3 regions of the Delftia sp. WSY_10 genome follow, and region 3 is predicted to be linked to each of the others. Evidence: predicted binding sites of a transcription regulator. Region 3 holds the regulator's gene; each other region holds the start of a gene.
The links. Region 3 encodes FNR, which switches genes on or off when oxygen is low (the NO sensors DNR and NnrR bind a similar motif). Its sites were predicted from a motif close to TTGATNNNNATCAA; they were not measured.

Region 1 (10,456 bases), on a different contig from region 3:
GCGGCTGGGCCAGCCGCCGCGCCAGCGCCAGGCTGGCCGGCAGGCTGGCACGGTGGTCCAAGGGCCGCACGCCGGCCGCGCCGTCCACCTGCGTCAGCCGCCGCGAAAGCTCGGCCCCCAGATAGCGGTCCAGCGCCGCGCCCGACAGCAGCAGGCGCAGCTGGCGCACGGTCTGGCCTGCCGCATAGCGGCGCTCGCCCTGGCTGCCGCGAAAGGCTGCCAGCGTGGTCTGCCCCGCGCCGAAGCGCAGTGCCGCACCCGTGCGCGCCACAAAGCCCGATTCCCCGGCCAGCCCCAGCGTGATGACCAGGGTGCGGCCCTGGTCCGAGGCATCGGCCTGCACGCTGTCCTCCACCAGGTCGCGCAGCGGGCAGTAGTGCGAGCGCGCCAGCACGATGCCGTCGCCCAGCGTGAAGCGCTCCGCATGGCAGTCGCCCAGCTCGGCGGGCAGGGCATGCCGCGTCCAGCCCGGCGCACAGGGCTGGGGCAAGGCAAGCGAGGAAGGGATGCGGGAGGTCATGGGAGAGGAATGGATGCGCGCTTCGCATAGGAAATGCTCCGGCGCGCATACGTTTTCAAATGATAGCGATTCTCATCTTCCCTAGCATCGGTCTCCAACGAGATTCCCTTTTGGAGAGGACGAGAACACCATGGCATTCCCCCTTCGCTGGCCGGCCGCGCTGGCCCTGGCCCCCTTCACGGTGGCGGCCCAGGGCCAGGCGCCCGAAGCCGCCCTGCCCGAGATCACGGTCACGGTGAACAAGCAGGCCGAGAGCCTGGACGCCGTGCCCGCCAGCGTCTCCGTCTTCGACGGCGCGGCGCTGGAGGCGGCCGGCGTGCGCGGGCTGGACGCGCTGTCCGCCCAGGTGCCGGGCTTTGTGTTCCAGGCCTTCGGCCAGTCGGGCGTGCAGCCGCCCGTGATGCGCGGGCTGACAGCCAACTTCGTGTCGTTCTCCTCGTCCACGCTGCTGCTGGTCGATGGTGTGCCCACGCTGATGGCCCAGGGCTTCGAGCACAACCTGCAGGGCGTGGACCGCGTGGAGGTGCTGCGCGGCCCGCAATCGACCTTGTATGGACGCAATGCCGAAGCGGGCGTGGTCAGCATCGTCACGCGCCAGCCCGGCGACGCGCCGTATGCATCGATCAGCGCCGAGGCCGGCAACCACGGCCAGCGCGCGGGCAGCTTCGAGCTGGGCCGCGCCCTGGTGCCGGGCCAGCTCTACATCGGCCTGTCGGGCGAGTGGCGCGCGCAGGACGGATTCATTCGCCAGCAGGCGACGGGAGCGCGCGTGGACGACCGCGAGCGCGCCAGCGGCCGCCTGGCCCTGCGCTGGACGCCCACGGCCGAGACCGAGGCCACGCTGCGCTACGCCCGGCAGCGCTGGGACGACGGCGCCGCGCAATGGGGCAGCATTGCCGCGCCGCGCGCCACGGTGAACTCGGGCACGGACAGCTGGAACCGCTCGCGCGGGCAGACGCTGTCGCTCGATGTCTCGCACCGCTTTGCCACGGGACTGCGGCTGCGCTCCATCACCGCGCGCAATGTCTTCGACGACCGCGTGCTGCAGGACACGGACTTCCAGCGCGCCGACCTGCTCCACGTGCGGCGCGACTACCGCCTGGCCACGACCTCGCAGGAACTGCGCCTGGAGGGCGAGGCCGCAGGCCTGTGGAACGCACGCTGGCTGGCCGGCCTGTACCTGGACCGCGACGACCATGACCTGCGCTACGAGCAAAAGCTGCCCGCCGCGCTGATGCGGCCCACGGCCGGACTCAAGGGCAGCACGGCGGCGCTGTTCACGCACTGGACCGTCCCGCTGTCCGAGCGCTGGACGCTGGCGGCCGGTGCGCGCGTGGAGCGCAACCGCGTGGAACTGGCCCCCGTGGGCGCGGCGGCGCGCAGCGACGACTGGTCGCGCTTGAGCCCCAAGCTCTCGCTGCAATACCAGTGGTCGCCCCAGGCCCAGGTCTACACCAGCCTCAGCGAGGGCTACCGCGCGGGCGGCTTCAACGTGTTCTCTCCGGCCATGGGCTATGCGGCCTACGAGCCAGAGACCGTGCGCGCCTGGGAGATCGGCGCCAAGGGCCGGCTGCTGGGGCAGCGCCTGCGCTATGCGGCCTCGGTCTACACCCAAAAGGTGCGCGACATGCAGGTGCAGCAGATGGGCCTGCCGGGCGTGGTCTACATCACCAATGCGGCGCGGGCCCGCTCCACGGGTGCGGACTTCGAGCTGGACTATGTGTTCGGCGGCGGCTGGCAGCTGCAGACCGCCCTGGGCCTGAACCGCACGCGCTTCGGCAGCTTCCGCGACGGCGGCGCCGTCTACGACGGCCACCGCAACCCGTTTGCGCCCGACATGACGGCCCATGTGGCGCTGCGCTACGACGCTCCCGGCCGCTGGTGGGCGCAGGCCGCCGTGCAAGGCACGGGCAAGGTCTACCTGGACGCCGCCAACGCCTACCGCCGCCCCGGCTACGGGCTGCTCAACCTGTCGGCCGGCTATGCCCAGGGGTCCTGGGAAATCGCCGCCTACCTGCGCAATGCCGCCAACCGCCGCTACGACGCCGTGGGCTACCTCAACGGCCAGGTCGTGGTCTACAGCCCGCCGCGCGAGTTCGGCGTGCGGCTGACCTGGCGCATGTGACTCCCTTTCGTGAAAAGGACATTCCGATGAAAACACCCCGCTGTGAATCCCCTACCCACACCCCCTCCCACGCCCTGCAGCCGCTGTGGGACCTGGCCGCCGCCCAGGTCCAGGCCGAGGCCCTGGTGCTGGCGCTCGAATCGGGGGCACTGGACCGGCTGGCCACGCCCCAGACGCCGGCCGAGCTGGCCCAGGCCCAGGGCTGGAACGAGGCCAATACCTCCCACTGGCTGGAATTGCTGTGGAGCATGGGCCTCTTGCGACGCGGCCAGCACGAGCCCTTGAGCTACCTGCTGGCCACCGACGCGCTGCGCTACCTGCACAGCGCATCGCCCGAGTCCTGCGGCGCGGCCTGGCTGTTCCGCCTGCGCTCGCTGCGCCACTCCGCCACGCTGCTGCGCGGCCTGGTCGAGCACGGCCCTGCCGGGGACGGCTCGGCCTGCAGCGCCCCCTTGGCCACGGGCAATGCCGAAGGCTGGGCCGCCGCCGCGCGCGCCCAGATCAGCCAGGAGCAGCGCGCCGTCAGCGTGCCCGCCGCGCTGAACCTGCTGCAGCAGGTTCCCGAGGCAGGCGCCGCGCGCCGCATGCTGGACCTGGGCGGCGGCCCCGGCTGGATCGCGCTGGCCCTGCTGCGCCGGCAGCCCGCGCTGCAGGCCAGCGTCTTCGACTGGCCCGAGGCCGTGGCCGTGGCGGCGGACAACGCCCGCCAGTCCCGCCTGTCCGACCGCTTCACCGCCCTGGGCGGCAACCTGGCCACGGACAGCATAGGCAGCGGCTACGACCTGGTCTGGTGCTCGTCCGTGCTGCACTTCGTGCCCGATGCGGCAGCCGTGGTCGCCAAGGTGTTCGACGCGCTGGCGCCCGGCGGCGTCTTCGTCTGCGCCCATGCCGAGGTGGATGAGACGCCCGAAGCCGCCCTGCGCACCCTGCCCTACTACCTGCCCATGCGCCTGCTGGGCCGCAGCGTGACGCGGCGCGGCGAGCTGCAGGCGCTGCTGGCGCAGGCGGGTTTCGAGCGCATAGAACGCATCGAGTCGCGCGAGTTTCCGATGGCGCCACTGGCCGTGCTCGTGGCGCGCAAGGCCGCGCCATGAAGGCCGCAGCTCCCCGCCCTGTCTGGCTGCTCCAGGCACTTTTCGGCTGGCTGCACCTGGCGCTCACCGCGCCCAGCGTCTACCTCTGGCTGGGCCTGCCCCTGGTCATGCGCCAGCATGGCTGGTCGGGCACGGCCATCGGCCTGTTCCAGCTGGCGGGGCTGCCCGCGCTCATCAAGTTCGCGCTGGCCGCGCCCGTGGAAGCGCGCAGCGCGAACGGCCGGCCGCGCTACCGCGCCTGGGCGCTGGCCCTGTGCCTGGCCTATGCGGCCGTGCTGCTGGCCCTGGGCTGGCAGCAGTTGCTGGCCGAGCGCCTGTGGCTGTTCGGCCTGGCCTTCGCGGCCGCGCTGGCCGCCACCTGGGCCGACATTCCCGTCAGCGCCCTGGCCATCCGCCTGCTGCCCGCGTCCGAGCGCATGCGCGCCGGGGGCTTGCGCGCAGCGGCGCTGTCGCTGGGCGCCATCGTGGGCGGCGGGATGATGCTGCTCATGCAGGCGAAATGGGGCTGGCGCGCGCCCTTCCTGTGCCTGGCCGGCGCGCTGGCCCTGGGCGCCCTGCTGCTGGCCTGGGTGGTGCGCCATGAGCCGGGGGATGCGCCCTCGCCCCTGCTGCTGCCTGCGCCCAAAGCTGGACTGGCCGCCATGGTCCGCGGCTATGGCGCCCAGCCTGGGGCCTGGCGCTGGGCCCTGGTGCTGGTCAGCTACTTTCCCTTCATCGGCGCGGGCTGGTTCTACCTCAAGCCGCTGATGCTGGACCACGGCTTCGCGCCCGCCCAGGCCGCCCTGCTGGCCGGCATGGGCGGCGGCGTGGTGGCTGCGCTGGCGGGCGCGGCCTCGCCCCTGCTCACGCGCCGCCTGGGCACCCGGCGCGCCCTGCCCCTGTATGCGGGCGGCAACGTGGCGGCGCTGGCGCTGCTGGCGGCCGTCATCGCAGCCGGCGCCCCGGCCCCGGGCCTGGTCGCGGCCGTGGCCTGCGTGGCAGCAGCCATGGGCGCCTCCTCGGCCTGCGTCTTCGGACTGATGATGCAATTCGCCCGCCCGCGCTGGCAGGCCTTCGACTACGGCCTGCAGGCCAGTCTGTTTGCCGCCAGCCGCATGCTGGTGCCGCTGGCCGCCGGCGTGGCGCTGGACGCCGTGGGCACGGCAGCCATGCTCACCGGGCTGACCGTAGCGGCCGCGCTGGCCTGGGTGTGGGCGATGCGGTGTGCGGGGGATGGTTGGGCTTCAGCCACAGCGTAGGCCGCTAATCCCGCTGCCGCTCCGACGCATACACCGCCGCCTGCACGCGCGAGCTCAGGCCCAGCTTGCGCAGGATGTGTTGCACATGGATCTTGACCGTGGTCTCGGCAATGTCCAGCGTGCGGGCGATTTCCTTGTTGCTGGCGCCTCGGGCGATCTGGACCAGCACCTCTTCCTCGCGCGGGGACAGCGGCGAGGCCGGGGCCTCGTCCGGCTCGGGCGCCTGGGGCTCGGGCGCGCCCTGGGACTGGAAGGCGGCCACCAGCTTGCCCATCATCTCGGGGCTGACTACGGGCTCGCCGCGCGCGGCGCGGCGCAGGGCTTCGGACAGCAGGTCGCCGTCGATGGTCTTGAGCAGATAGCCCTGCGCGCCGTTGCGCAGCGCGGCCGCCAGGTCCTGGCCGTCCTCGCTCACGGTGAGCATGACAACGCGGCTGCCGGGCGATGCGGCCCGCAGGCCCGCGATGGCATCGACGCCCAGCACGCCCGGCAGGTGGTTGTCCAGCAGGATGACCTGGGGCGCCAGCGCGGGCACCAGGCGCAGGGCCTCGCCCGCGTCGCCGGCCTCGCCGACCACGCGCAGGCCTGCGTCCTGGGCGATGAGGGCGATCAGGCCGCGGCGGAACAGCGTGTGGTCGTCAATGACGAAGACGGAGATGGGGCTGGAGAAGGACATGGGGCGGTCTTTTTCTTGCGGGAGCGTGTCACGCGTTCGAGGGGAGGGCCTGCGCTGGCGCGCCGGCCGAGGCCGACGGCGGCAGCTCGATCAGCACGCGCGTGCCCTCGCCGGGGCGGGAGTGGACATGGACCAGCGCCTGCGCCAGCAGGGCGCGCTCGCGCATGATGCCCAGGCCCACATGCAGCGAGTCCGGCGCAACGGCGGCGGGGACGAAGCCGCAGCCGTCGTCGCAGACTTCGAAGCGCCAGGGGTGGCGCCCCACGCGCAACTCCACATGCCTGGCACCCGCGTGCTTGCGCACGTTGGACAGCGCCTCCTGCACCATGTGCAGCACCTGGATCTGCACGTCGGGCGCCAGCGGCAGGCCCTGGCCCGACATGCTCAGCGAGGTGGCAATGCCCGTCTGGTGCTCGAACTTGGACAGCGTGGCGCGCAGCGCGGCCTCGATGTCCTCGGCGCTGGTGCGCGTGCGGAAATGCACCAGCAGCTCGCGCACGTCGGCATAGCATTCGCGCACGCCCACTTCCAGCTCGCCCAGGCTGCGGTCGCGCGCCTCGTCGCGGCCCTTGGCCACGGCGTCGCGCAGCAGCTGGGTCTGTATCTTGAGAAAGGCCAGCGACTGGGCAATGGAGTCATGCAGCTCGCGCGCGATCAGGCCGCGCTCCTCGGCCACGGCGGCCTCGCGCTCCAGCGCCGTGGCGCGCAGGCTTTCCATGGCGCTGGCCAGGTGGCGCGCCATGGCGGACAGCAGGTCGCGCATGTCGTCCGTGAGCACCACGGTGGAGCGAAAGAACAGGTTGACCTCGCCCAGCAGGCGCTGCTGCAGTTGCACGGGGATGCTGACCACGGTCTCGAAGCCGGCCTCGCGGCAGTGCGGCAGCTGCAGGTCGCTGGACGGCGTGATGGGGATCACGCGCAGCCGCGCCTGCTCGCGCGGCTGGCCGCACAGGCAGGCGCCCGTGTGCAGGCAGTGCTCCTGCACCGACATGGACTGGGGCAGGCCGTCGCCGGCCAGCAGCACGTAGCGCTCGTTGGCCTCGTCGGACCAGCGCACCGTGGCCGCATCGGCCTGGGCTGCCACACGGATCTGGCGCACGAACCCTTCGGCCAGGGCCTGGAGGCTGGCCGCCTCGGAGGCCTGCACGCTGACCGCGTACAGCGCCTGCAGCTGCTGGTGCTGCACGTTGAGGCTGGCGGTCTTCTCGCGCACCTTGTCCTCCAGTTCGGCGTGCGAGCTTTGCAGCGACTGGGCCATGAGGTTGAAGCCGGCCGCCAGCTGGCCGAACTCGTCGTCCACCTCCACGCTCATGCGCGTGTCCAGGTGTCCGCGCCGCATGCGCTCCAGCGCCGAGCGCAGCTGGCCCACGGGATGCAGCACCAGCCAGTAGCTGGTGGCCATGAAACTCACGGCCGCGATGATGGCCAGCGCCATCAGACACATCTGAAACAGGTGCAGGATGGCCGTCCAGCGCGAGAGCCGGTCTTCGATGGCTTCGACAAAGCCGTCCACCTCGCGCACGAAGGCATCGGCGCTGCCCATGATGGCCTGCGCATCGACATGGTCCTCGGCCTGCCACTGCGTGCGCAGCGCACTCCAGTCGCCGCGTATGCGCTCGTAGCGCGCGCTGACCGCATCGCTCCAGGGCACGAACAGCGGCCGCGACATGTCGCCGCTGCGCAGCAGGTCCAGGCTGGCGTCGAACTGCTGCGCGCGCGCCTGCCACTGCGCTGGCGCCTCGTTCTGGCGCGCCATGGCCATGCGCACCATGCTCATGCGCAGCCGCCCGGCCTCGTTCACGGCGGCCGCGCCGCCCTCCAGCTGCCAGGCCACCCACAGCGTGAAGCCGATCGATGCCACGGCCGCCAGCAGGCAGGCCGCGCCCATGAGCAGCAGCTTGGTCGAAAGCGAGGGCTTGCCATGCATGGTCGCACTGTAGCCACGGCGCATTTGCGCGTCTTGACCTGAATCAAGCGTCACCCGTTTGCGCCGTGCCCCCGCCCCGATTCCTAGGATCCTTTCAACTGCCCCCAATGCCCACAGGGCCTATGGGGGCCCCGGGCAAGGCCAGTGTTTAGCATGGGGCCATGCAAGTCCGCTCCATCCCCCGCCCCTTCATCCGCACCCCGCGCCTTGCCGGCCTGGCAGCGGCCGCATGGCTGGCGGCAGCCCTTGCCGGCTGCGCCAGCTCCTCCGCCCCGGCGCGGGACTGGACGCAGCAGTTGCAGCGCTGGTCAGACGCGCCCATCGTGCTGCTGGGCGAGCAGCACGATGCGGTCGCCCACCAGGCCTGGCAGCAGGCCACGGTGGAGCAGTTGGCAAAACAGGAGCGCCTGGCCGCGCTGGTGATCGAGATGGCGCCGCGCACGGGCTCCACGGCCAGCCTGGCGCGCGATGCATCCGAGGACGCGGTGCAGCAGGCCCTGCAATGGCAGGACGCGGCCTGGCCCTGGCCGCGCTACCGCGGCGTGGTCATGGCCGCCGTGCGCGCAGGCGTGCCCGTGCTGGGCGGCAACCTGCCGCGCGCCGACATGAAGCAGGCCATGCGCAACGAGAACCTGGACACCCACCTGCCGCCCGAGGGCTGGCAGCGCCAGCTCGACGCCATCCGCGAAGGCCACTGCGGCCTGCTGCCCGACACACAGCTGCCGCCCATGGCCCGCATCCAGCTGGCCCGCGATGCCAGCATGGCCGAGGTGGCCAAGGCGGCGATCAGGCCTGGCAAGACCGTGGTGCTGGTGGCCGGGCGGGGCCATGTCCTGCGCGGGGTGGGCATCCCGACCTGGCTGCCGGAGTCCGCAGCAGCCAAAGTGGCCGTGGCGCAGGCAGGCGAGACATCGGTGGCGCACGAATCCGATGTGGACTGGCTGCAGAAGACGGACGCCTTGCCGGCCAAGGATCACTGCGCAGAGCTGCGCGAGAAGTTCAGGAACCCGCCGGCACCGCGGGCGGATGCGGGTCGGGTGGACTGAGCTTCACCCCTGCACGGCCCACATCCCCTCGTTGCCCGAGACCCACTCGCCGAACGCCTGCGCAGGCATGGGCTTGCTGCACAGATAGCCCTGGAAGAAGTCGCACCCCTTGCCGCGCAGGAACGCCAGCTGCTCGGCCGTCTCCACGCCCTCGGCCAGCACCTTCAGCCCCATGGCATGCCCCAGCGCGATCACCGACCCGCTGATGGCCATGTCGTCGGCGCTGTGCGGGATGTCGCGGATGAAGCCCTGGTCGATCTTGAGCAGGTCCAGCGGGAAGCGCTTGAGGTGGGCCAGCGAGGAATAACCGGTGCCGAAGTCGTCGATGGCCAGCCGCAGGCCCTGGGCGCGCAGGCGGCGCATGACGGCCAGGGCCTCCTCGGGGCGCTCGGCCAGGGCGCTTTCGGTGATCTCCAGCTCCAGGCAGTGCGGGGCGAAGCCCGTGGCGGCCAGCGCGTCGGCGGTGGCACCGGCGATGTCGGTCAGCAGGAACTGGTGCAGCGAGACATTGACCGCGATGGTCATCTCGGGCAGGCCCTGATCGCGCCAGCGCTGGCCCTGGGCGCAGGCCTCGCGCAGCACCCACAGGCCCAGCGCGCCGATGACGCCCGAGCTTTCGGCCACAGGGATGAAGCGGGCCGGGGAGATGAGGCCCTCGTCCGGGTCCAGCCAGCGCACCAGGGCCTCGGCGCCCACCAGGCGGCCCGTGGCCAGGTCGATCTGGGGCTGGAAGTACAGGCGCAGGTGGCCCAGGTCTATGGCCTGCCGCAGCCGTGCCTCCATGGCCAGGCGCTCGCGCGCGGCCGAGGTCATGTCTTCCTCGAAGAAGCACCAGGCACGGCCGCTGCGCGACTTGGCGCCGTAGACGGCCGCATGCGCGCCCTGCAGCAGGTCCTGGGCATTGCCGGCGTGGGAGGGGTACATGCAGATGCCCACGCTGACGCCGGCCATGACGGACAGGCCGTCCGGCGAGCTCCAGGGCTGGCCGGCCGCCGCGATCAGTTGCCGTGCGCGGGCGATGGCGTCGCCGCGCTCGCTCATGCCCTTGCACAGCACGGCCAGTTCGTCACCGGCCATGCGACCTATGAGGTCCTGGGGGCCCAGGGAATCGTGCACACGGGCGGCGATGTGGCGCAGCACCTGGTCGCCGATGGCGTGGCCGTAGCTGTCGTTGACGTCCTTGAAGCGATCGATGTTCAGCAGCATCACGGCCAGCGTGCCCTGCTCGGCGGCCGCCTCGGCCACGGCGTCTTCCAGCAGCGCTGTGAAGCGCACGCTGTTGGGCAGGCCGGTGAGCATGTCGCGGTGGGCCAGGAATTCGAGCTGGGCCTCGCGCGCCTTCTCGGCCGAGATGTCGGTGAACATGCACACGTAGTGCGTGACCTTGCCCTGTGCGTCCTTGACGGCGCTGAGCGACATGCGCTCGGGAAAGACCTCGCCGTTCTTGCGGCGGTTCCAGATTTCGCCCTGCCAGTGGCCCGTGGCCTGCATGCTGTCCCACATGGCCTCGTAGAAGGCCTTGTCGTGGCGGCCGGACTTGAACATGCGCGGGGTCTTGCCCAGCATCTCCTGCTCGGTATAGCCCAGCAGCCGCGTGAAGGCGCTGTTGACCGAGAGGATGCGGCTGCGCGCATCGGTGACGACCACGCCCTCCATGGTGTTGTCCACCACGGCGGCGGCCAGGCGCTGGCGTTCGTCGGCCTCCCGCCCGGCGGCCATCGCGGCATGGGCGGTGCGCTCTCCACGGCGCATGCGCCACAGCAGCCAGCCGCCGCCCACGGCCGTGACCAGCACCAGGGCCACCGAGGACAGCATGCGCCGCTGCGCTGC
Region 2 (10,456 bases), on a different contig from region 3:
CACCACCAGCGCCGAAATCCCCATGCTGGAGCGGTTGGGATAGGGCGCCTCGAAGAACTCGCGGTACACGGCGTCGATGGCCGGCATGTCGGCCACGTCGGTCATGTAGATCAGCACCTGGGTCACATGCGCCAGCGTGCCGCCTGCGGCCTGCAGCGCGTTGCGCAGGTTGGTGAAGGTCAGGCGCGCCTGCTGTTCGATGGGGCCGGTGTCGATGCTGCCGTCGGGCCGCACGGGGCCGTGGGCCGTGAACAGCATCTGGCCGCTGGCCTTGACGGCCCAGGAGAAGGGCTGCTTGAGCGGCGGCAGTCCCACGTCGATGATTTGCTTCATGGTGTCTTGGTTCTTGGTGGTTGTTGTCAGGCGGAAGGCCTTACAGCGCGGTTCTCACGGACCAGATTTCGGGGAACAGCACCACGTCCAGCATCTTGCGCAGATAGCTGACGCCGCCCGTGCCGCCCGTGCCGCGCTTGAAGCCGATGACGCGCTCCACCGTGGTCACATGGCGAAAGCGCCACAGGCGGAAGGCGTCCTCGATGTCGGCCAGCTTTTCGCCGAGCTGGTACAGGTCCCAGTGCGACTGCGGGTCGCGGTAGACCTGCGCCCAGGCGGCCTCGACCTCGGGGCTGGCCGTGTAGGGCTGGGTCCAGTCGCGTTCCATGTGCCCGGCAGGAATGGCCAACCCCTGGCGTGCCAGCAGGCGCAGGGCCTCGTCGTACAGGGAAGGTGCGCGCCATGCGGCATCCACCCGGGCCAGCAGGTCGGGCCGGTGGGCATGGGGCTGGAGCATGGCGGCATTCTTGTTGCCCAGCGCGAACTCGATGCAGCGGTACTGGTAGCTCTGGAACCCGCTGGAGCTGGCGAGATACGGGCGCATGGCCGTGTACTCGGTAGGCGTCATGGTGGCCAGCACGGACCAGGCGCCGACCAGCTGCTCCATGATGCGGCTCACGCGGGCCAGCATCTTGAAGGCGTCGGCATGGCGGTCGTCCGCCACGGCGGCCGTGGCCGCGCCCAGCTCGTGCAGCATCAGCTTCATCCACAGCTCGCTGGTCTGGTGCTGGATGATGAACAGCAACTCGTCATGCGTGGGCGACAGCAGTTGCTGTGCGCCCAGGATGGCGTCCAGCTGCAGGTAGTCGCCATAGCTCATGGACTGGCTGAAATCCAGCTGCGCCCTTTCCTCGGCGACGATGCGCTCGGTCAGGCCGCCATGGACGGGGCAGCCGCTCATTGCGGCGACTCCAGCACCGTGGCAATGGCGTCGGCCACGTACTGCACGTTGGCGCCGGACAGGCCCGACATGCACATGCGGCCCGAGCGGATCAGGTACACGCCATGCTCGTCGCGCAGGCGGTGGACCTGGGGCTCGGTGATGCCTGTGTAGCTGAACATGCCGCGCTGGGTCAGCAGGAAGCCGAAGTCGCGCCGCTCGCCAAAGCGCTCCTGCAGCGCGCTGTGCAGCTGGGCGCGCATGTCCTTGATGCGCCCGCGCATCTGCGCCAGCTCCTGCGCCCATTGGGCGCTCAGCTCGGGCGATGCCAGCACCTGCTGCACCAGGCGTGCGCCACGGGTGGGTGGCGAGGAATAGTTGCTGCGCACCGTGGCCTTGAGCTGGCCCAGCACATTGCCGGCCGTGGACGCGTCGTTGCAGACCACGCTGAGGCCGCCCACGCGTTCGCCATACAGCGAGAAGTTCTTGGAAAACGAATTGGCCACGAAGGCCTGGGCGCCCGCGTCGGCCAGGGCGCGCACGGACCAGGCGTCTTCATCGAGCCCATCGCCAAAGCCCTGGTAGGCCATGTCCACAAAGGGGATCAGGCCGCGCTCCACGATCACCGGGATCAGTTGCTGCCACTGCTCGCGCGACAGGTCCACGCCCGTGGGGTTGTGGCAGCTGGCATGCAGCAGCACCACGCTGCCCGAGGGCAGTTCGCGTAGCGTCTGCAGCATGGCGTCGAAGCGCAGGCTGCCCGTGGCAGCGTCGTAGTAGGGATAGCTGTGGGTGCGCAGTCCCGCGCCCTGGAAGATGGCCAGGTGGTTGTCCCAGGTGGGATCGCTGAGCCAGACCTCGGCGCCGGGGAAATAGTGCTGGATGAAGTCCGCGCCCAGCTTGAGCGCGCCCGAGCCGCCCAGGGTCTGCACGGTGGCGATGCGCTGACTGCGCACGGCCTCATGACCGGCGCCGAACACCAGGTCCTGCACCAGCTGGCGGTAGGGAGCAATGCCTTCGATGGGCAGGTAGCCGCTGGGGCTTTGCTCGCGGGCCAGGGCATCGCCGGCCTGGCGCACGCAGTCCAGCACGGGCAGGCGGCCGGCCTCGTCGAAATACAGGCCGATGCTCAGGCTGACCTTGTCGGCGCGTGGGTCCTGCTGGAAGGCCTCCATCAGCGACAGGATGGGATCTCCGGGGTAGGGCGGGACGTGGCTGAACATCGAGGCGCGGGCGGTATCGAGGGGGGCAAGAGTCGTCATGTGTCTAAGGCAGAGAGAGAAACGGGAGGCCGGATGTCACCGGGCGGGAACCTGGGCTTGGGTGGATGTTGGGGTCTGGGTTGAGGTTGGGGTCTGAGGGGAGGGCTGGCCGGCCGGCCGGCGATACCAGATGGCGTAGACGGCGGCCAGCAGCAGCAAAAAGGGCAGGCCCGTGAGCACGGTCAGGCGGAATACGTCGGTGAACAGCGTGGACACCAGGGCGGCCAGCATCAGCGCCGCGCCCAGCAGCGTCAGCACCGGAAAGCCCCACATGCGAAAGGCCAGCGGCCGGTTGCCCTGGCGCACCCAGTGGATGCGGAAGAACAGGTGGGTCACGAAAATCATGAACCACGTGAACATGGCGCCGAACATGGCCACGGCCATCATCAGCATGAAGGACTGCTCGGGATTGATGATGTTGAACAGGGTGGCCACGGCAATGCCCAGGCACGACAGCAGCAGCGCCGGCAGCGGCACGCCGCGCGAGTTCACGCGGCCCAGCACGGCGGGCGCATGGCCGGCGCGCGAGAGGCTGAACATCATGCGGGTGGTGATGTACAGCTGGCTGTTCATGGCCGACAGGGCGGCCACCAGCACCACGAAATTGACCACGCTGGCCGCGCCGGGCAGGCCGATGATCTCCATCACCTTGACGAAGGGGCTGCCCTCCTTGCCGGCGGCCGACCACGGCACGATGGCCAGCATCAGCGCGATCGTGGCCAGGTAGAACACCACCAGGCGCACCATGGTGGAGCGGAAGGCGCTGGTGACGGCGCGCTGCGGGTCCTTGGCCTCGCCGGCGGCCACCGCGATCATCTCGATGCTCAGGTAGCTGAAGATGGCGATGATCACGCCCACCCAGGTCCCCCACAGGCCGTTGGGGAAGAAGCCGCCGTTGTTGACGTAGTTGGCAAAGCCCACGCCGTCCGGACGGGCGCCGAACACCACCCAGGCGCCGACCACGATGAAGGCCGCGATGGCGATGATCTTGATCATGGAGAAGCTGTACTCCACGGCGCCGAAGGCCTTGACGCTCATCATGTTCACGCCGATGAGCGCGCCCGAGAAGATCACCACCCAGGCCCAGCGCGGCACCTCGGGGAACCAGTAGCCCATGTACAGGCCCACGGCCGTCACCTCGGTGCCCACGGCCAGCACCACGCAGGCCCAGTAGGCATAGCGGACCATGAAGCCGGCCATCGGGCTGATGTAGTGCTCGGCATAGGCGCCGAACGAGCCCGAGGTCGGGTGGGCCACCGTCATCTCGGCCAGGCAGCCCATGAGCAGCAGCGAGATCACTGCGCCGATGGCATAGCTGATCAGCACGCTGGGCCCGGCAAAGCCGATGGCAAAGCCGCTGCCCAGGAACAGGCCGGTGCCGACGGCACCGCCGATGGCGATCATGGTCATCTGTCCGGCGGACAGCTGCTGTTTGAGTCCGGCTTCGCGCTGGACGATGTCTTCGAAGGCTGGCATGGGTTGTTGTCTCCGTTGCTGTGGGGGGCTTCGGAGGCGGATGCTATGGACGGCCTTCGCGGGGCGTTTAGTAGTTATCCCTAAATCGACTTGATCTTGGATAAGTTATTCTGTGAAACATGAATTCATAGGTGGTTTATGCCAATCGACATCGACAGAACGGACCGGCTGCTGATCCGCGCCCTGCAGGACAACGCGCGGCTGACCTCGGGTGAGCTGGCGCAGCGTGTGCATTTGTCGCAGTCACCGTCATGGCGGCGCATCAAGCGGCTGGAGGACGAGGGCGTGATCACCGGCTACCACGCCGCGCTGAGCCGGCGCGCCATAGGCTTTGGCGTGCTGGCCTTCGTGATGGTGGGCATAGACCACCAGAACGAGGAGTCCTCGCGCCATTTCCAGGAAGCGGTCTGCGCCATTCCCGAGGTCGTGATGTTCCATGGCATCTCGGGGCCGGAGGACTTCCTGCTGGTCGTCGTGGCGCGCGATCTCGACGCCTATTCCGATCTGCTGCTCAGCCGCCTGCACCGGCTGCCCGGCGTGCGCCAGGTGCACACGCATTTCTCGCTGCAGGAATTCAAGGGACAGTTGGCGGGGCTGCCGGTGGAATGACGGCTGGTGGCGCCTGGCAGGCTGCTAGAGCAGGCCGCTGTCCAGCGCCTGCATGCCATGGCGCACGCGCACGCGGTTGCAGGCATCGCTGCCGGCGGCGAACTCGCGGCAGGGCGAGGGGCGCCATTCATAGATGCCGCAATGGGCCTTCTCGCCCACCTTGCCGACCAGGGCCGCGCAGCGGGGACGCGCCCAGTCGGTTCCGCGCATGCGGCAGGTGTGGTCGGTGACTTCCTCGGCCAGCCCGGCTGGCACGCGGCCGCCCTGCGCCTGCGACTCGTGCACGGAAAAGTCCACGCGAAACGATGCGCAGCAGGCGCCGCAGCTCAGGCAGGGATGGGTCATGGCGTGGGGAGGGGAGTGCGCAAAGGCCGTGTCGGCGTCGGCCGCCATTGTGCCGCGCGCCGCTCGCCTGGGCCCGCCAGGGGGCAAAGCCGGGAACGCAAAACCCTGTCCCGCACTCCGATACCATGCGCGGTCCCGCCGCCCGGGTTCGATCAAAATCAAAATGAGAATAAAAATCAATTGATACAACACGCCATGCATTCGATGAACCCCGCGACGGACGCTGCGGCTCCGTCCACGCTGTCCGCGCCTCCCATGTCCTCCTCTGCTGCCGTTGCCGCCGTTGCTGCCACCACGGCCATCACCCTTGATGCCCTGCCCCGCCAGGTATCGGCGCGCGTGGTCGAGCTCCATGCCGCACGCGATGCCAGCGAGCAGGAACTGCTGCTGCGGCTCATGGAGATCGGCTTTCTGCCCGGCGAGCCCGTGCGCATCCTGGCCGCGGGCTTTCCGGGCGACGACCCGCTGGCCGTGCGCGTGGGCCAGACCACGTTCGCTTTGCGCCGCCATGAGGCGGCCCTGGTGCGCGTGGCGCCGGAGGCGGTGGCATGAGCGCGTCGTCCTCTCCCAAACTCATTCAGCCGCTGCAGCCTGCTCAGGGCGGCGGCGGCAGCGGTGATTCCGCACTGCGCCTGGCCTTGCTGGGCAACCCCAACTGCGGCAAGACGGCGCTGTTCAACCTGCTGACCGGCGCACGCCAGAAGGTGGCCAACTACGCGGGCGTGACCGTGGAGCGCAAGGAAGGCTGGCTGAGCACGGCCAGCGGCCGGCGCGTGCGCGTGCTGGACCTGCCGGGCACCTACAGCCTGCACGCGCACAGCGAGGATGAGCGCATCACGCGCGACATCGTCTCGGGTCGCCATGCGCGCGAGGCGCCGCCCGAACTGTTGGTCTGCGTCACCGACGCCACCCATCTGCGCCTGAACCTGCGCCTGGTGCTGGAGGCCCAGCGCCTGGGCCTGCCCATGCTGCTGGTGCTCAACATGAGCGACATGGCCAGGCGCCAGGGCATCGATATCGACCGCGAGGCGCTGTCACGCGCCCTGGGCATGCCCGTGCTGTCCACGGTGGGCGTGCGCCAGGACGGCGCGCGCGAACTGCTGCAATGGCTGGACGGCCCCGAAGCCCGCGCCCTGGCGGCGCCGCAGCTGCAGGCCCCGGCCCGCCCGGGCGATGCGCGCGAGCAGGTGCTGGCCCTGCACCAGCAGGTGGCCCGCATCATGGCCGACTGCGTCAAGGAGCCCGTGGTGGATACCCGGCGCGACGACCGTATCGACGCCGTGGTGCTGCACCCGCTGTGGGGCATGCTGCTGCTGGCGGCCACGCTGTTCCTGATGTTCCAGGCCGTGTTCAGCTGGGCGCAGCCGCTGATGGATGGTATCGAGGGCGGCGTTTCGGCCGTCTCGGCCCTGGTCAACGAGCACATGCCCGAAGGCGCGCTGCGCAGCCTGCTGGCCGATGGCGTGATCGCCGGCACGGGCGCCGTGCTGGTCTTCCTGCCGCAGATCCTGATCCTGTTCCTGTTTATCCTTGCACTCGAGGATTCGGGCTACCTGCCGCGTGCCGCCTTTTTGCTGGACCGCATCATGGGCAAGGTCGGCCTGTCGGGCCGCTCCTTCATTCCGCTGCTGTCCAGCTTCGCCTGCGCCGTGCCCGGCATCATGGCCACGCGCTCCATCACCAGCTGGCGCGACCGCCTGGTGACCATCATGATCGCGCCGCTGATGACCTGCTCGGCGCGCCTGCCGGTCTATGCGCTGCTGATCAGCGCCTTCATTCCCGAGCGCACGGTGGGCGGCATCTTCAACCTGCAGGGCCTGGTGCTGTTCGCGCTGTACGTGGCCGGCATCGCCAGTGCCATGGCCGTGGCCGGCGTGGCCAAGCTGGTGGGCCGCAGCGCCGGCCCCACGCCGCTGCTGATGGAGCTGCCCTCCTACCGCTGGCCCAGCCCGCGCAGCCTGGCCCTGGGCCTGTACGAGCGCGCCATGATCTTCCTGCGCCGCGTCGGCGGCATCATCCTGACCGTGAGCATCGTGCTGTGGTTCCTGGCCAGCTACCCGGCGCCGCCCGATGGCGTCACCGAAGCGGCCATCCGCTACAGCTTTGCAGGCCGCATCGGCGGCTGGCTGGAGGTGGTCCTGGCGCCGATCGGCTTCAACTGGCAGATCGCCATCGCCCTGGTGCCCGGCATGGCCGCGCGCGAAGTGGCCGTCAGTGCCATGGGCACGGTCTATGCGCTGTCCGCTGCCAGCGACGAGGCCATGGCCGAGCAGCTGGGGCCGCTGATCGCCCATACCTGGTCCCTGGCCACGGCGCTGTCGCTGCTGGCCTGGTTCGTGTTCGCGCCCCAGTGCATTTCCACGCTGGCGGCCGTGCGGCGCGAGACCAATGGCTGGCGCTATCCGCTGCTGATGACGGGCTACCTGTTCGCGCTGGCCTACCTGGCCAGCTTCATCACCTACCGCGTGGCCCTCGCGCTGGGCGCGGGCTGAGGAGGGCATTGAGCATGTGGCAAAACATCATCGTGGGCGTGATCGTGATGGTGGCGGCCGTGTCCCTGGTCTGGCGCTACCTGCCGGCGCGTTGGCGGCTGAAGGCCGGTCAGCTGCATCCGTCGCTGGCGCCCAAGGACGGGGGCGGCTGCGGCGGCTGCAGCGCCTGCGGCGGAGACAGCTGCGCACCGGACAGGCGCCAGCCATAGCGCCAGATCGGTCGCCAGGCCGGTCGCCGGGCCGCCGGCCGGTTGCACGCTCAGGCAGCGGCCAGCCAGATGCGGGCGCCGTCATCCAGCGCAGGCAGGCCATGCGCCAGGCGCGCAGCGTTGCAGCGGTCCGTGCCCATCTCGAATTCCCGGCAGGTCGATGAGCGCTGCTCGTAGATGCTGCATGCCACCTGTTCGCCGCAGCGGCCCGTGAGGGCCTTGCAGCGCACGGGGCGGCGCTCGGTGCCGTTCATGCGCCAGCGGTTGCCGTGGACCTCATGGGCCAGTTCATCGGGAACGGTGCCGCCCATGGAGCGCAGCTCGTAGACGGAAAATTCGACACGGAAGTGTTCGCAGCAGACGCCGCAGTTCAGGCAGGGATGCAGGGCTTCGGACATGGAAGTTCTTCTTCGGGAGACAGCAGGGCACGCACAGGCTTGCCGCGCCCGGTGCCCGGGGCGGCGCATAAGGCTGGGAAGAGGGGGTGCGGCCCTAGGTATGGCCCTGGAGGAACTTCAGATAGAAGGTGTGGATGCGCACGAACAGCGCACGCACCCGGGCCGCGAAATGCCGGCGCGGCCCGAAGAACGAGGGCACGCGCGTATGGCGTGCAATGTGCGGATGGCGCAATGCGCAGCCGCCCAACGGAAACACCGCCTGGGGGCGCTTGGCCTGCAGGCGGTGTCTGGAGTGTTCGTGGCTCAGGTGCATGGGTGTGAGGGAATGCGCCTGGGCCAAAGGAGTGGGCGTGATCAGCCCGGCTGGCGGCCCAGCAGCAGGTACTCCATCAGTGCCTTTTGCACATGCATCCGGTTCTCTGCCTCATCCCAGACCACGGACTGCGGCCCGTCGATGACCTCGGCCTGCACTTCCTCGCCACGGTGGGCGGGCAGGCAGTGCATGAACAGGGCGTCGGCACGCGCGGCGGCCATCATCTCGGCATCTACGCACCAGTCGGCGAAGGCCTTCTTGCGGGCCTCGTTCTCGGCCTCGTAGCCCATGCTGGTCCACACGTCGGTGGTCACCAGGTCGGCGCCCTTGCAGGCATCCAGCGGGTCCTTGAAGACCTTGTAGCAGCCCTCGCGCGGCGCCTTGCCGCCAAAGGCCAGCTTCTCGTCCACTTCGTAGCCGCCCGGCGTGCTGACGTGGACGGTGAAGCCCAGCAGGTCGGCAGCCTGCAGCCAGGTGTTGGCCATGTTGTTGCCGTCGCCGACCCAGGCGACGGTCTTGCCCTGGATCGAACCGCGGTGCTCGATGAAGGTGAAGATGTCGGCCAGGATCTGGCAGGGGTGGAACTCGTTGGTCAGGCCGTTGATGACGGGCACGCGCGAGTACTCGGCAAAGCGCACGATCTTGTCCTGGCCGTAGGTGCGGATCATCACCAGGTCGGTCATGCGGCTGATGACGCGCGCGCTGTCCTCGATGGGCTCGGCGCGGCCCAGTTGGCTGTCGCCCGTGGTCAGGTGGACCACCGAGCCGCCGAGCTGGTACATGCCGGCCTCGAAGCTCACGCGGGTGCGCGTGCTGGCCTTCTCGAAGATCATGGCCAGCGTGCGGTCGCTGAGCGTGTGGTGCTTTTCGTAGTTCTTGAACTTCTTCTTGATCAGGGCCGCGCGCTCGAGCACATAGGCGTACTCGTCGGCCGTGAAGTCGGAAAACTGCAGATAGTGCTTGATGGCAGTCATAGGCAGGTCCTCATTCGGACAGGAATTGCACGATCAGGGGCTTGAGCTTGGCGACCACTTCGTCGGCCTCGGCCTCGGTCATGATCAGCGGCGGCACCAGGCGCACCACGGTGTCGGCGGTCACGCTGAACAGCAGGCCGGCTTCGGCGCCACGGCCCAGCAGGGCGCCGCAGGGCTTGTTCAGCTCGATGCCGATGATCAGGCCCTGGCCGCGCACATCGACCACGCCCGTGACCTCGGCCAGCTCCTTTTGCAGCGTGGACTTCAGGCGGTCTCCCACCTTGGTGGCATGGGCCAGCAGGCCGTCTTCTTCCATGATGCGGATGGTTTCGATGCCCGCACGCATGGCCAGCGGATTGCCGCCGAAGGTGGAGCCGTGGTTGCCCGGCTGCAGCACGGTGGCCGCCTTGCCGTGGGCGACGACGGCGCCGATGGGCACGCCCGAGCCCAGGCCCTTGGCCAGGGTCATCACGTCGGGGACGATGCCGGCCCACTGGTGGGCGAACCACTTGCCCGTGCGGCCCATGCCTGCCTGGACTTCGTCGAACATCATCAGCCAGCCATTGGCATCGCACAGGGCGCGCACCTGCTGCATGTACTCGATGCGCATGGGGTGCAGGCCGCCTTCGCCCTGGATGGGCTCCATCATCACGGCAACCACGTCGGGGTTGCCGGCCGTGGCCTGCTGCAGCGCCTCGAAGTCATTGACCGGCACGCGCAGGAAGCCGTCGAGCAGCGGGCCGAAGCCGTCGCGCACCTTGGGGTTGCCCGTGGCCGTCATGGTGGCGATGGAGCGGCCGTGGAAGGCATGCTCGTAGACCACGATCACCGGCTTGGCGATGCCCTTGTCCACGCCGTACTTGCGCGCGATCTTGATGGCGGCCTCGTTGGCCTCCAGGCCCGTGCTGCAGAAGAAGACATTGGTCATCTTCGCGCGCTCGGTCAGCAGCTTGGCCAGCGTTTCCTGGCCGGGCACATGGTAGTAGTTGGAGGTGTGGATGAGCTTGGCCACCTGGTCCTGCAGCGCAGGCACCAGCTTGGGGTGGTTGTGGCCCAGCGTGTTCACTGCAATGCCGCCCAGCGCATCGAGGTACTGCTTGCCGTTGACGTCCCACACGCGGCAGCCCTGGCCTCGCTCCAGAGCGATCGGTACGCGGCCATAGGT
Region 3 (10,456 bases):
GAACAACCCGCGCGACGTGGTGCCCGAGTCCAACATGCCTGCCTACTCCTGGCTGGAGAAGAACAAGGTGGATGACACCGTGGTCGCCCAGCACATGAGCGCGCTGCGCAAGGTGGGCGTGCCCTACAGCGACGAGGAAATCAGCGGCGCCGCCGAGCAGGTCAAGGGCAAGACGGAAATGGACGCCGTCATCGCCTACCTGCAGGTGCTGGGCCGTTCGGTCAAGTAAAGGAGAGCGACATGGACATCACCACCATGCGCATCGTGGCCACGCTGGCCTCTCTGGCCTGCTTCATCGGTATCTGGTGGTGGGCGTTCGCCCGCCGCAACCAGGCCCGTTTCGAAGAGGCCGCCCAGCTGCCGTTCGAGCAAGACTGAGTCCCTCCACCAGAACGAGAACTTCCCATGAGCGATTTCGTAAACAACTTCTGGTCGATCTATGTCACGGCGATCACGCTGGGCGGCATCATCGGCTGCCTGCTGCTGCTGTATCTCACCGCACGCAAGAAGGTGGTCCCCTCGGCCGACAACACCACGGGCCACGTCTGGGACGAGGACCTGCGCGAGCTGAACAACCCCATGCCCAAGTGGTGGATGTGGCTGTTCATCATCACCTCGGTGTTCGGCTTCGCCTACCTGGCGGCCTATCCGGGCCTGGGCTCGTTCGCGGGCAAGCTGGGCTGGACGCAGCTGGGCGCCTATGAAAACGAGATGGCCAAGGCCCGCGCGGACCTGGAGCCGCTGTACGCCAAGTTCACGAGCATGAGCACCGAAGACATGGCCAAGGACCCCCAGGCCATGGCCATCGGCGAGCGCCTGTTCATGAACAACTGCGCGCAGTGCCACGGCTCGGATGCACGCGGCGGCAAGAGCTTCCCCAACCTGACCGATGGCGACTGGCTGCATGGCGGCACGCCCGACAAGATCAGGGAAACCATCACGGCGGGCCGCATCGGCATCATGCCGCCCATGGCCGCTGCCGTCGGCACGCCCGATGATGTGCGCAACCTCTCGCACTATGTGCTGAGCCTGTCGGGCAGCCCGCACGACTCGCTCAAGGCTTCGCTGGGCAAGTCCAAGTTCACGGCCTGCGCCGCCTGCCATGGCATGGACGGCAAGGGCAACCAGGCCCTGGGCGCGCCCAACCTGACCGATGACATCTGGCTGCACGGCTGGGGCGAGGCCGCCATCACGGCCATGATCAACAACGGCAAGCACAACGAGATGCCTGCCCAGAAGGACAAGCTGACCGAGGCGCAGATCGCGGTGCTTGCCTCCTATGTCTGGGGCATGTCGCACAAAGACGGCGCAGTCCGTCAATAAGGACAGGGGGCGGCGCTGCGGCGCCGCCTTTTTGCCTTTTGAGTTTTCAGATATTCCAAAAAACCAAGGAACCCACCATGAAGCCCGAGAACGGGGATGATGCCGGGAAGCCTCCCCGCAAAGTCATTCCGATCACGCCTGCCGACCCGGACCCGGGCCAGCTGGTGTCGATGTTCGAGTCCGAGAAGAAGGTCTACCCGCGCTCCATCAGCGGTGTCTTCGCACGCTGGCGATGGGCTCTGGTATTTCTCACCCAACTGGTTTTCTATGGCCTGCCCTGGCTGGAATGGGGGCAGCGCCAGATGGTGCTGTTCGACCTGGGTGCGCGGCGCTTTTACCTGTTCGGGCTGGTGCTGTACCCGCAGGATTTCATCTACCTGGCGGGCCTGCTGATCATTTCGGCGCTGGCGCTGTTCCTGTTCACGGCCGTGGCCGGTCGCCTGTGGTGCGGCTTTTCCTGCCCGCAGACGGTCTACACCGAAATCTTCATGTGGGTGGAGCGCAAGGTCGAGGGCGACCGCAGTGCGCGCATGCGCCTGGACAAGAACGGCTGGACCTTTGAAAAGCTCTGGAAGAAGTCGCTCAAGCAGTTGCTGTGGATTGCCATTGCCCTGTGGACCGGCTTCACCTTCGTGGGCTACTTCGTGCCCATCCGCGAGCTGGGCGGCGAGCTGCTGGCGCTGCAGGGCAGCTGGCAGGTCTTCTGGGTGCTGTTCTACGGCTTCGCCACCTATGGCAACGCCGGCTACATGCGCGAGCAGGTCTGCAAGTACATGTGCCCCTATGCGCGCTTTCAGAGCGCCATGTTCGACCGCGACACCATGATCGTCAGCTACGACACGGGCCGGGGCGAGCCGCGCGCGCCGCGCACCAAGAAGGTGGACTACAAGGCCCAGGGCCTGGGCGACTGCATCGACTGCAAGATGTGCGTGCAGGTCTGCCCCGTGGGCATCGACATCCGCAACGGCCTGCAGTACGAATGCATAGGCTGCGGTCTGTGCATAGACGCCTGCAATTCCATCATGGACAAGATGGAGTATCCGCGCGGCCTCATCCGGCTGACCACGCAGAACGCCATGGCCGGCATGTGGCGGCGGGCCCAGGTGCTGCGCCGCATCTTCCGTCCGCGCGTACTGGTCTACTCGGCCGTGCTGATCGGCCTGAGCATGGCCATGATCGTGAGCCTGGCGCTGCGCCAGTCGGTCAAGGTCGACGTGATACGCGACCGGGCGTCGCTGTCGCGCATCGTCGCGGGCGGCAAGCTGGAAAATGTCTACCGCCTGCAGATCATGAATGCCACCGAGCAGGCCCAGCGCTACCGCATCAGCGCCCATGGCCTCGACGGGCTGGAGTTGGCGTCCGAGCAGGAGGTCGAGGTCGGCCCTGCCGAGACGCGCGGCATTGCGGCGCGGCTGCAGATTCCCTACGGTTCCGCCGAGCCGGGCTCGCACACCGTATTCTTCGATATCGATGCCGTGCATTCAGGCGCGGGACGCGCGTCCGAAAAGGCCGTCTTCCTGGTGCCCCGGTGATATGTCTGGCCGGCGCCGCCCAGGCTGCGCCGGCTGTTTGAAAGAAAGAGGTTATCCATGTCTTCCAGTCCCGCAGTCTCCGCGCCCGCCACGGCCCCTTCGCATCCGGACGCCGGCAAGCCCTGGTGGAAGTTCGCCCATGTCTGGCTCGTGGTGGCCGGCCCGGCCGCCGTCGTGGTGGCCGGCGTGGTCACGGCCGTCATTGCGATCAATGGCGCCGATCCCGTGATCGATCCTGACTATTACCGCAATGGCATCACCATCAACGAGCGTGCCGATGGCGTGCGCGAAGTGCCCAAGAGCCTGGCGCCCGCGGTCACCGGCCGCAACCACGCGGCCACGCCCGCGCAGGACCATCCCACGGACCGCTGAACGCAGGAAAATGCCGTGCACAAGGCCGCAGTCACGGCCTTTTTGCATGGTGGATGGCATCTCCAGCATGCGCGAGGGCCAAGGGTTTCCTACAGGCAGTGCAGGGTGCGCAGGGCTTGGCACGGTGCGAGGGCGGCGCGCACAATGAAAGCCACCCCTCGACAGCTCAAGGAGATCGCTGATGTTGGCCCAACGCTGGATGTGGATTGCCTGGCCGGCCTTTCTGGCCGCCGCCGTGATGGAGATGCTGGTATTCGCCTTCGTGGACCCGCTGGAGCTGCACTGGCTCGGCGACCTGGGCTGGTCGCGGCAGGGAATCTACACGCTGGCCTTCTTCGCCTTCTGGGGCGTGACCATGCTGTCCAGCCTCATGACCACCATGCTGGGACGCTCCACGCACGATCTCAACGACGGCGTGGTCTCCGAGCCGGACCCAAATCTGGCCATGCAGGGCCTGGGGCGCGATTGAACCTGCGTGCACTGCAATGGCAATGAACAAGGCCCGCGATCGCGGGCCCTGTTCATTGCCGGGGGGCGGGGCCTTGCGGCCTCACTGGCACTGCTGGCTGTTGACGATGCGCTTGAGCGCGTCCGTGTCCAGGATGCGCAGATGGCGCTGGCGCACCTCGATGATGTTTTCCTCGGCAAACTTCGAGAAGGTGCGGCTCACCGTCTCCAGCTTCAGGCCCAGGTAGCTGCCGATTTCCTCGCGTGTCATGCGCAGCACCAGTTCCGACTTGGAAAAGCCCCGGGCGTGAAGGCGCTGTACCAGGTTGAGCACGAAGGCGGCCAGCCGCTCCTCGGCACGCATGCTGCCCAGCAGCAGCATCACGCCATGCTCGCGCACGATCTCGCGGCTCATGACCTTGTGCACATGGTTTTGCAGGGCCGTGACCTCGCGCGACAGGTCCTCCAGCTTGTCGAAGGGCATGACGCAGACCTCGGCGTCTTCCAGCGCGACCGCATCGCAGGTGTGGTGGTCGTTGACGATGCCATCCAGGCCGATGATCTCGCCGGCCATCTGAAAGCCCGTGACCTGGTCGCGCCCGTCCTCGGTGGCCACGCAGGTCTTGAAGAAGCCCGTGCGGATGGCGTACAGCGAGGTGAAGGACTCACCGTTGCGAAACAGCAGGCCGCCGCGCTTGACCTTGCGGCGCGTGGCCACGATGTCGTCGATGCGCTGCATCTGCTCGGCATCCAGGCCCATGGGCATGCACAGCTCGCGCAGGTTGCAATTGGAACAGGATGCTTTGATGGTCTGAAGGTTCATGGAGTAAACATCAGCGGCGCAGCAGTGCGCCGGCGGTGACCTCGTGGATGGCGATGAGTTGGATCAAATTGTCGCAGCACTGCCGCGAACAACTCTTGATATGAGTCAAGGACGCGACCAATGGGCTGCGGCACAGTGGACGACATTAGAGGAAAAAACCCATGACCGCTGTCACCCCAGAGCTGCTGCGTCGCTTCGACGTACCGGGGCCCCGATACACCTCGTTCCCCACGGCCGATCGTTTCGTGGAGGCTTTCGGTGCTGAAGACTATATCCTGGCACTTGAGCACCGCAAATCGAGTACCGCAGCGCGGGCCATGCCTTTGTCGCTGTATGTGCATGTGCCGTTCTGCGAGTCGCTGTGCTACTACTGCGCCTGCAACAAGATCGTGACGCGCCACCACGATCGCGCTGCCGTCTACCTGGACTACCTGGCGCGCGAGATGGCCTTGCACACGGCCCATTGCGGCAAGGGCCAGGCCGTCAGCCAGCTGCACCTGGGCGGCGGCACGCCCACCTTCTTCTCGGACGATGAGCTGCGCACGCTGATGGCCCTGCTGCGCGAGCATTTCAAGCTGGAGCCGGGCGGCGAATACTCCATCGAGGTCGATCCGCGCACCGTCAGCGTCGAACGCCTGGCCGTGCTCAAGGAGCTGGGCTTCAACCGCCTGAGCTTCGGCGTGCAGGACTTCGACGAACAGGTGCAGATCGCCGTGCACCGCGTGCAGCCGGCCGAGCAGGTGTTCGCGCTGGTGGCGGCCGCACGGCAGCTGGGCTTTGCCTCCATCAACGTGGACCTGATCTACGGCCTGCCCAAGCAGACGCCCGAGTCCTTCGAGCGCACGCTGGCCCAGGTCAATGCGCTGCGGCCCGACCGCATCGCGCTCTATGCCTATGCCCACCTGCCCGAGCGCTTCAAGCCGCAGCGGCGCATCGCGGCCGGGGACCTGCCCCAGGGCGCCGACAAGCTGGCCATGCTCTCGCGCTCCATCGCGGCCTTCATGGACGGCGGCTATGTCTACGTGGGCATGGACCACTTCGCCTTGCCCGAGGACGCGCTGGCCGTGGCCAAGCGCCAGGGCCGGCTGCATCGCAACTTCCAGGGCTACAGCACCCAGCCCGACTGCGACCTGATTGCGCTGGGCGTGTCGGCCATCGGCAAGGTGGGGGCCAGCTACAGCCAGAACGCCAAGACGCTGGAGGAGTACTACGACGCCATCGACGCCGGCCACCTGCCCGTGGTGCGCGGCCTGGCACTGTCGCGCGATGATCTGGTGCGGCGCGCCGTCATCATGGCCATCATGTGCCAGGGCGCCGTGCTGTTCGAGCCCATGGAGCAGGCCTGGCTGCTGGGCTTTCGCGAGTACTTCGCCCCCGAGCTGGCGGCGCTTCAGGACCTGCAGGCCAAGGGGCTGGTGCAGATCAGCGACGAGGGATTCCAGGTCACGCCCATGGGCTGGTACTTCGTGCGTGGCGTGGCCATGCTGTTTGACCGATATCTGCAGGCCGACAAGAACCGGGCGCGGTTTTCGAGGATCATCTAGGCCCCATGCTGTTGTCGCTGCTCTGGACCGCTTTGATCATGGGGCTCGTCGGCGGGCCCCATTGCCTTGCCATGTGCGCCGCGCCCTGCGGCGTGGTCACGGGCGGGGCGGGGCAGGGCACGGTACAGGGTGGTGGGCAGGTGGTCGCCGTCCATGGACTGCAAAGCCGGCTGTGGCTGCGCACGGCGCTGTTCCATAGCGGGCGGCTGGCCGGCTATGCCAGCCTGGGCGCTGCCTCGGCGCTGGCCATGGAAAGCCTGTCCTGGCTCACCAGCCAGACCACGGCGCTGCAGCCGTTCTGGACGCTGACCCATGTCGCCGTGATGGCCTGGGGCCTGGCCATGATGGTGCAGGCCCGCCAGCCCGCCTGGCTGGAGTCTGCGGGCCGCGCCGCCTGGCGGCGCGTGCAGCCCTGGGTGTCCGCCCCTGGCGGCACGCTGGCGGCGGGCTATGCCTGGGCGCTCATGCCCTGCGGACTGCTGTATTCGGCCGTGCTGGTCGCCGCGCTCAGCGGTGGCCCCTTGCAGGGCGCATCGGCCATGGCGGCCTTTGGCGTGGGCAGCGGGCTGTGGCTGGTGGCCGGCCCCTGGCTGTGGCGGCTGGGCCGCCAGCGCCTGAACGGCCTGCGTGCCGAATGGGGCACGCGGCTGGCCGGCCTGATGCTGGTGGGCGTGGCCGTGTGGGCGCTGTGGATGGACCTGATCTACAAGCCCAGTCTCTGGTGCCGATGAACAACAGCGGGGGACAGACTTGGTCCTGAGGGTCGCGGATTGCCTGCAAGGCCCTCAGAACTGGAGATAATGCCCGAATCATCGGCTTACATTTGCCGATTCCTTCAGCCTCGGGGCCGTTGCCGCGCGTGAACCATTCCGTCCTCATCGATATCCGAGACCTCCGTCCGGGCATGTTTGTCCAGCTCGATGTTGGATGGCTGAACCATCCCTTTCCGGTCAGCAGCTTCAAGATCACCTCCAGCGCACAGATCCAGACCCTGAAATCCCTGGGCCTGGAGGCGGTGCGCTGCGTTCCGCACAAAAGCGACGCCTGGCCGGCCGAGGTGCGCACTCCGCCGCCGCAGCCGCTGCCCGCTGTGGCGGCCGCCGCAGCCGAACCCGCCGAGGAACCTGCACCCGCAGCGCCGCTGCTGCTGTCCGTGCCCAACTGGCGTGGCCGGCTGGAGGACTGCAATGCGCGCTTTCAGAAGGTGGAGCGTGGCTATGTGGCCATCGAAACCACCCTTGCCAGCGCGCCCGAGCAGGCGCGCATGCCCACCGAAGCCCTGGTCGACGGCTGCCTGGCCGAACTGGCCGGCCCGCAGGACGTGGCGATTCACCTCCTGTCCGATGGCGTTGGCAGCAACCAGAGCGTGCATGCCGTCAACGTGACCGTGCTCGGCCTGCTGCTGGGCCGGGCCCTGGGCCTGGAGGCTGCGCTGCTGCGCGACCTGGGCCTGGCGGCGCTGCTGCACGATGCCGGCAAGCCGGTGGCCGGCGCCGAAGGCATGCACGGCCTGGCCCTGGAGTCTTCCGTGCCCGACGCGCTGCGCGACCGCTACGAGCGCCATGTGGGTGAATCGGTGGCCATCGCCATGCGCATGGGCCTGTCGGCCCAGGTCACCACCGCCATCGCACAGCACCATGAATGGGCCGACGGCACGGGATTCCCGCTGAGCCTGGTGGCCGAGGACATGGAGCTCACGGGCCAGATCCTGGCCCTGGTCAACACCTATGACCGCCTGTGCAATCCCGGCGATGCGCATACGCCGCACACGCCGCACGAGGCGCTGTCCATGCTGTTCAGCCGGCTGCGCGACAAGTTCGCCGCGCCCGTGCTCAATGGCTTCATCCGCATGATGGGCGTGTTCCCGCCGGGCTCGGTGGTGGAGCTGACCGATGGGCGCCATGCCATGGTCATGTCCGTCAATGCATCGCGGCCGCTCAAGCCTTCGGTGATGGTCCATGACGCCAGCGTGCCGGCCGCCCAGGCGCCCGTGCTGGCGCTGGAACTGTTTCCCGCGCTGGGCATACGCCGGGGCGTGGCTCCTGCGCAGTTGCCGCGCGACGCGCTGGACTATCTGTCGCCGCGCCGGCGTGTCTGCTATTACTTTGAACGGGCGGTGGAATTGGATCCGCCGAAGGTGGCGTCTTGAACAAGCAAGCGCTCAACCGCGCCTGGCCCCGCCTGCTCGATGCACTGCAGGAGGCGCTGTGGCTGATCGATGCCCGCAGCCTGAAGGTGCTGCGCGCCAACGCCGCCAGCGAATCCGTCACCGGCTATGAGACCGATGCCGCCGTGGGATTACCCGTGCAGGTGCTGGCCGCCACGCCGCAGCAGCAGGCGTTCTGGAGCGACCCTTTCAACTGGCAGGCCGGCGCCCAGTTCATTTCCGAGGTGCGCCGTGCCGACGGCCAGCTGGCGCCCGTGGAGATGCGCGTGCGCGCGCTCGACGGCGAGGTGCTCCTGGTCAGCATGCTGGACCGGCGCGAGCAGGCGCTGCACGAGGCCGAATTCGAAAGCCTGCTGGGCGAGTTGCGCGCCACGCTGGAGTCGGCGGCCGACGCCATCCTGGTGTGCGATCCCGATGGCCGTATCCGCGCCTTCAACCACCGATTCGCCACGCTCTGGGGCATTCCCGAGGCGTTGCTGGTGCGCCGCAACGACGCGGCCATCCTCGATCACCTGGCCGGCCAGGTGCGCGATGCCGAGTCCTACGCGCAGCAGTTGAAGCTGCTGTCGGCCCAGCCCCTGATGGAAGCGTCCGACGTACTGGACCTGCGCGACGGCCGCATCCTGGAGCGCCGCGCCGTGCCCCAGCTGCGCCGGGGCCTGCCCATGGGGCGCATTTTCTCCTTCCGCGACATCACGGCCGAGGCCCAGACCCAGGCGGGCCTGGAACTGGCTGCGCGGGTCTTCGAGTCCAGCCTGGACGGCATCTTCATCGCCGATGACCACATGGACGTGGCACGCACCAACCCGGCCTGCGAACGCTTGCTGGGCGGCATGCCCGTGCAGGGCCGCACGGTGGAATCGCTGTTCGAAGCCGCCGAAGACCCATCCGACACGCTGGGCGACCTGGCCCGCATACAGTGGCATCAAGGCGGCTTCTGGGAGGGCGACCTGTGGCTGCGCCAGGCCGGCGGTGCGCGCTGCGCCGTGCGCCTGTCCTGGGTGCCGCTGCGCAATGCGCAGGGCGACGTGGTGCAGAGCATCGGCTTCATGCGCGACCTCACCCAGCAGCGCGTGGCACAGCAGCGCATCGAACAGCTGGCCTACAGCGACGCGCTCACCGGCCTGCCCAACCGGCTCAATCTCACGGAGCGCGTGGATGCGGCCATCGAGGCCGCACGCGCAGGCGGCACGGTGTTCAGCATCCTGTTCATCGACCTGGACCGCTTCAAGATCATCAACGACTCGCTGGGCCACCAGTTCGGCGACCGAGTGCTCAAGCTGGTCGCGCAGCGCCTGAGCGACTGCATGCGGCCCGTGGACATCCTGTGCCGCCTGGGCGGCGACGAGTTCGTGCTCTACCTGCACGGCTGCAACGCCGAGCTGGCTGCAGCGGTGGCCAGGCGCATCCTGCAGGAGATGGAGCGGCCCTTCCTGCTCGACGGCCTGGGTTTTTCCGTGCAGTGCAGCATCGGCGTGGCCCAGTACCCGGCCGACGGCCTCACGCTGGACGAGCTGATCCGCCAGGCCGACACGGCCATGTACCGCGTCAAGGAGCGGGGCCGGGGCCATTTCAGCTTCTACCAGCCGCAAATGAGCGCGGGCCTGCTGTCGCGCATGAAGCTGGAGCATGCCATGCGCCAGGCGCTGGAGCATGGCCGCATGGCCGTGTACTTCCAGCCCCAGGTGCACATCGACAGCGACCGCATCGTCGCGGCCGAGGCGCTGCTGCGCTGGACCGACCCCGAATTCGGCGTGGTCTCGCCCGGTGTCTTCATCCCGCTGGCCGAGGAGTCGGGCTACATCGTCACGCTGGGCGCCTGGGTCATGGAGCAGGCGGTGCAGGAGGCTGCGCGCTGGCAGAAGCAGGGCATGCCGATCAAGGTGTCGGTCAACGTCTCGGCGCTGGAATTTCGCCAGTCGGGCTTTGTCGAGCGCGTGACCGAGCTGCTGCGCCGCTATGGCCTGGAGCCCCATCTGCTGGAGCTGGAGCTGACCGAAAGCATCCTGCTGCAGGATGCACAGGACATGGCGCTGCGCGTATGCCAGATCGCCGATCTGGGTGTGGGCATGGTGATTGACGACTTCGGCACCGGCTACTCCAACCTGGCCTACCTGAAGAAGCTGCCCATCTCCAAGATCAAGATCGACCAGAGCTTTGTGCGCGGCCTGCCCAGCGACGAGGGCGACCAGGCCATCGTCGGTGCCATCATCAGCCTGGGGCTGGCGCTGGGCGTGGAGATCGTGGC

Region 1: ACF8ML_RS24155 (type IV pili methyl-accepting chemotaxis transducer N-terminal domain-containing protein) is a predicted target of FNR. The motif match lies at 7,614-7,627, and genes of this name have one in related genera.
Region 2: ACF8ML_RS27800 (FeoA family protein) is a predicted target of FNR. The motif match lies at 5,054-5,067, and genes of this name have one in related genera.

What each region holds. Positions count from the first base shown of each region.
Region 1 covers NZ_JBICKY010000056.1:326,204-336,659, reverse strand. Annotated here, with positions in the region: gene ACF8ML_RS24180 (helix-turn-helix transcriptional regulator) at 1-520, opposite strand, end outside; gene ACF8ML_RS24175 (TonB-dependent receptor) at 651-2,645, shown strand; gene ACF8ML_RS24170 (class I SAM-dependent methyltransferase) at 2,672-3,739, shown strand; gene ACF8ML_RS24165 (MFS transporter) at 3,736-4,977, shown strand; gene ACF8ML_RS24160 (response regulator) at 4,982-5,653, opposite strand; gene ACF8ML_RS24155 (type IV pili methyl-accepting chemotaxis transducer N-terminal domain-containing protein) at 5,682-7,580, opposite strand; gene ACF8ML_RS24150 (ChaN family lipoprotein) at 7,742-8,626, shown strand; gene ACF8ML_RS24145 (bifunctional diguanylate cyclase/phosphodiesterase) at 8,630-10,456, opposite strand, start outside.
Region 2 covers NZ_JBICKY010000057.1:415,390-425,845, reverse strand. Annotated here, with positions in the region: gene ACF8ML_RS27830 (RidA family protein) at 1-333, opposite strand, end outside; gene kynA (tryptophan 2,3-dioxygenase) at 374-1,234, opposite strand; gene ACF8ML_RS27820 (amino acid aminotransferase) at 1,231-2,436, opposite strand; gene ACF8ML_RS27815 (amino acid permease) at 2,512-3,951, opposite strand; gene ACF8ML_RS27810 (Lrp/AsnC family transcriptional regulator) at 4,090-4,560, shown strand; gene ACF8ML_RS27805 (YkgJ family cysteine cluster protein) at 4,585-4,905, opposite strand; gene ACF8ML_RS27800 (FeoA family protein) at 5,101-5,457, shown strand; gene ACF8ML_RS27795 (ferrous iron transporter B) at 5,454-7,397, shown strand; gene ACF8ML_RS27790 (hypothetical protein) at 7,412-7,606, shown strand; gene ACF8ML_RS27785 (YkgJ family cysteine cluster protein) at 7,657-8,004, opposite strand; gene ACF8ML_RS27780 (hypothetical protein) at 8,099-8,317, opposite strand; gene argF (ornithine carbamoyltransferase) at 8,359-9,291, opposite strand; gene ACF8ML_RS27770 (aspartate aminotransferase family protein) at 9,302-10,456, opposite strand, start outside.
Region 3 covers NZ_JBICKY010000015.1:343,010-353,465, reverse strand. Annotated here, with positions in the region: gene ccoO (cytochrome-c oxidase, cbb3-type subunit II) at 1-229, shown strand, start outside; gene ACF8ML_RS08030 (cbb3-type cytochrome c oxidase subunit 3) at 241-378, shown strand; gene ccoP (cytochrome-c oxidase, cbb3-type subunit III) at 406-1,323, shown strand; gene ccoG (cytochrome c oxidase accessory protein CcoG) at 1,401-2,855, shown strand; gene ACF8ML_RS08015 (FixH family protein) at 2,913-3,227, shown strand; gene ACF8ML_RS08010 (hypothetical protein) at 3,409-3,696, shown strand; gene fnr (fumarate/nitrate reduction transcriptional regulator Fnr) at 3,778-4,497, opposite strand; gene hemN (oxygen-independent coproporphyrinogen III oxidase) at 4,659-6,041, shown strand; gene ACF8ML_RS07995 (sulfite exporter TauE/SafE family protein) at 6,047-6,772, shown strand; gene ACF8ML_RS07990 (HD-GYP domain-containing protein) at 6,946-8,190, shown strand; gene ACF8ML_RS07985 (bifunctional diguanylate cyclase/phosphodiesterase) at 8,187-10,456, shown strand, end outside.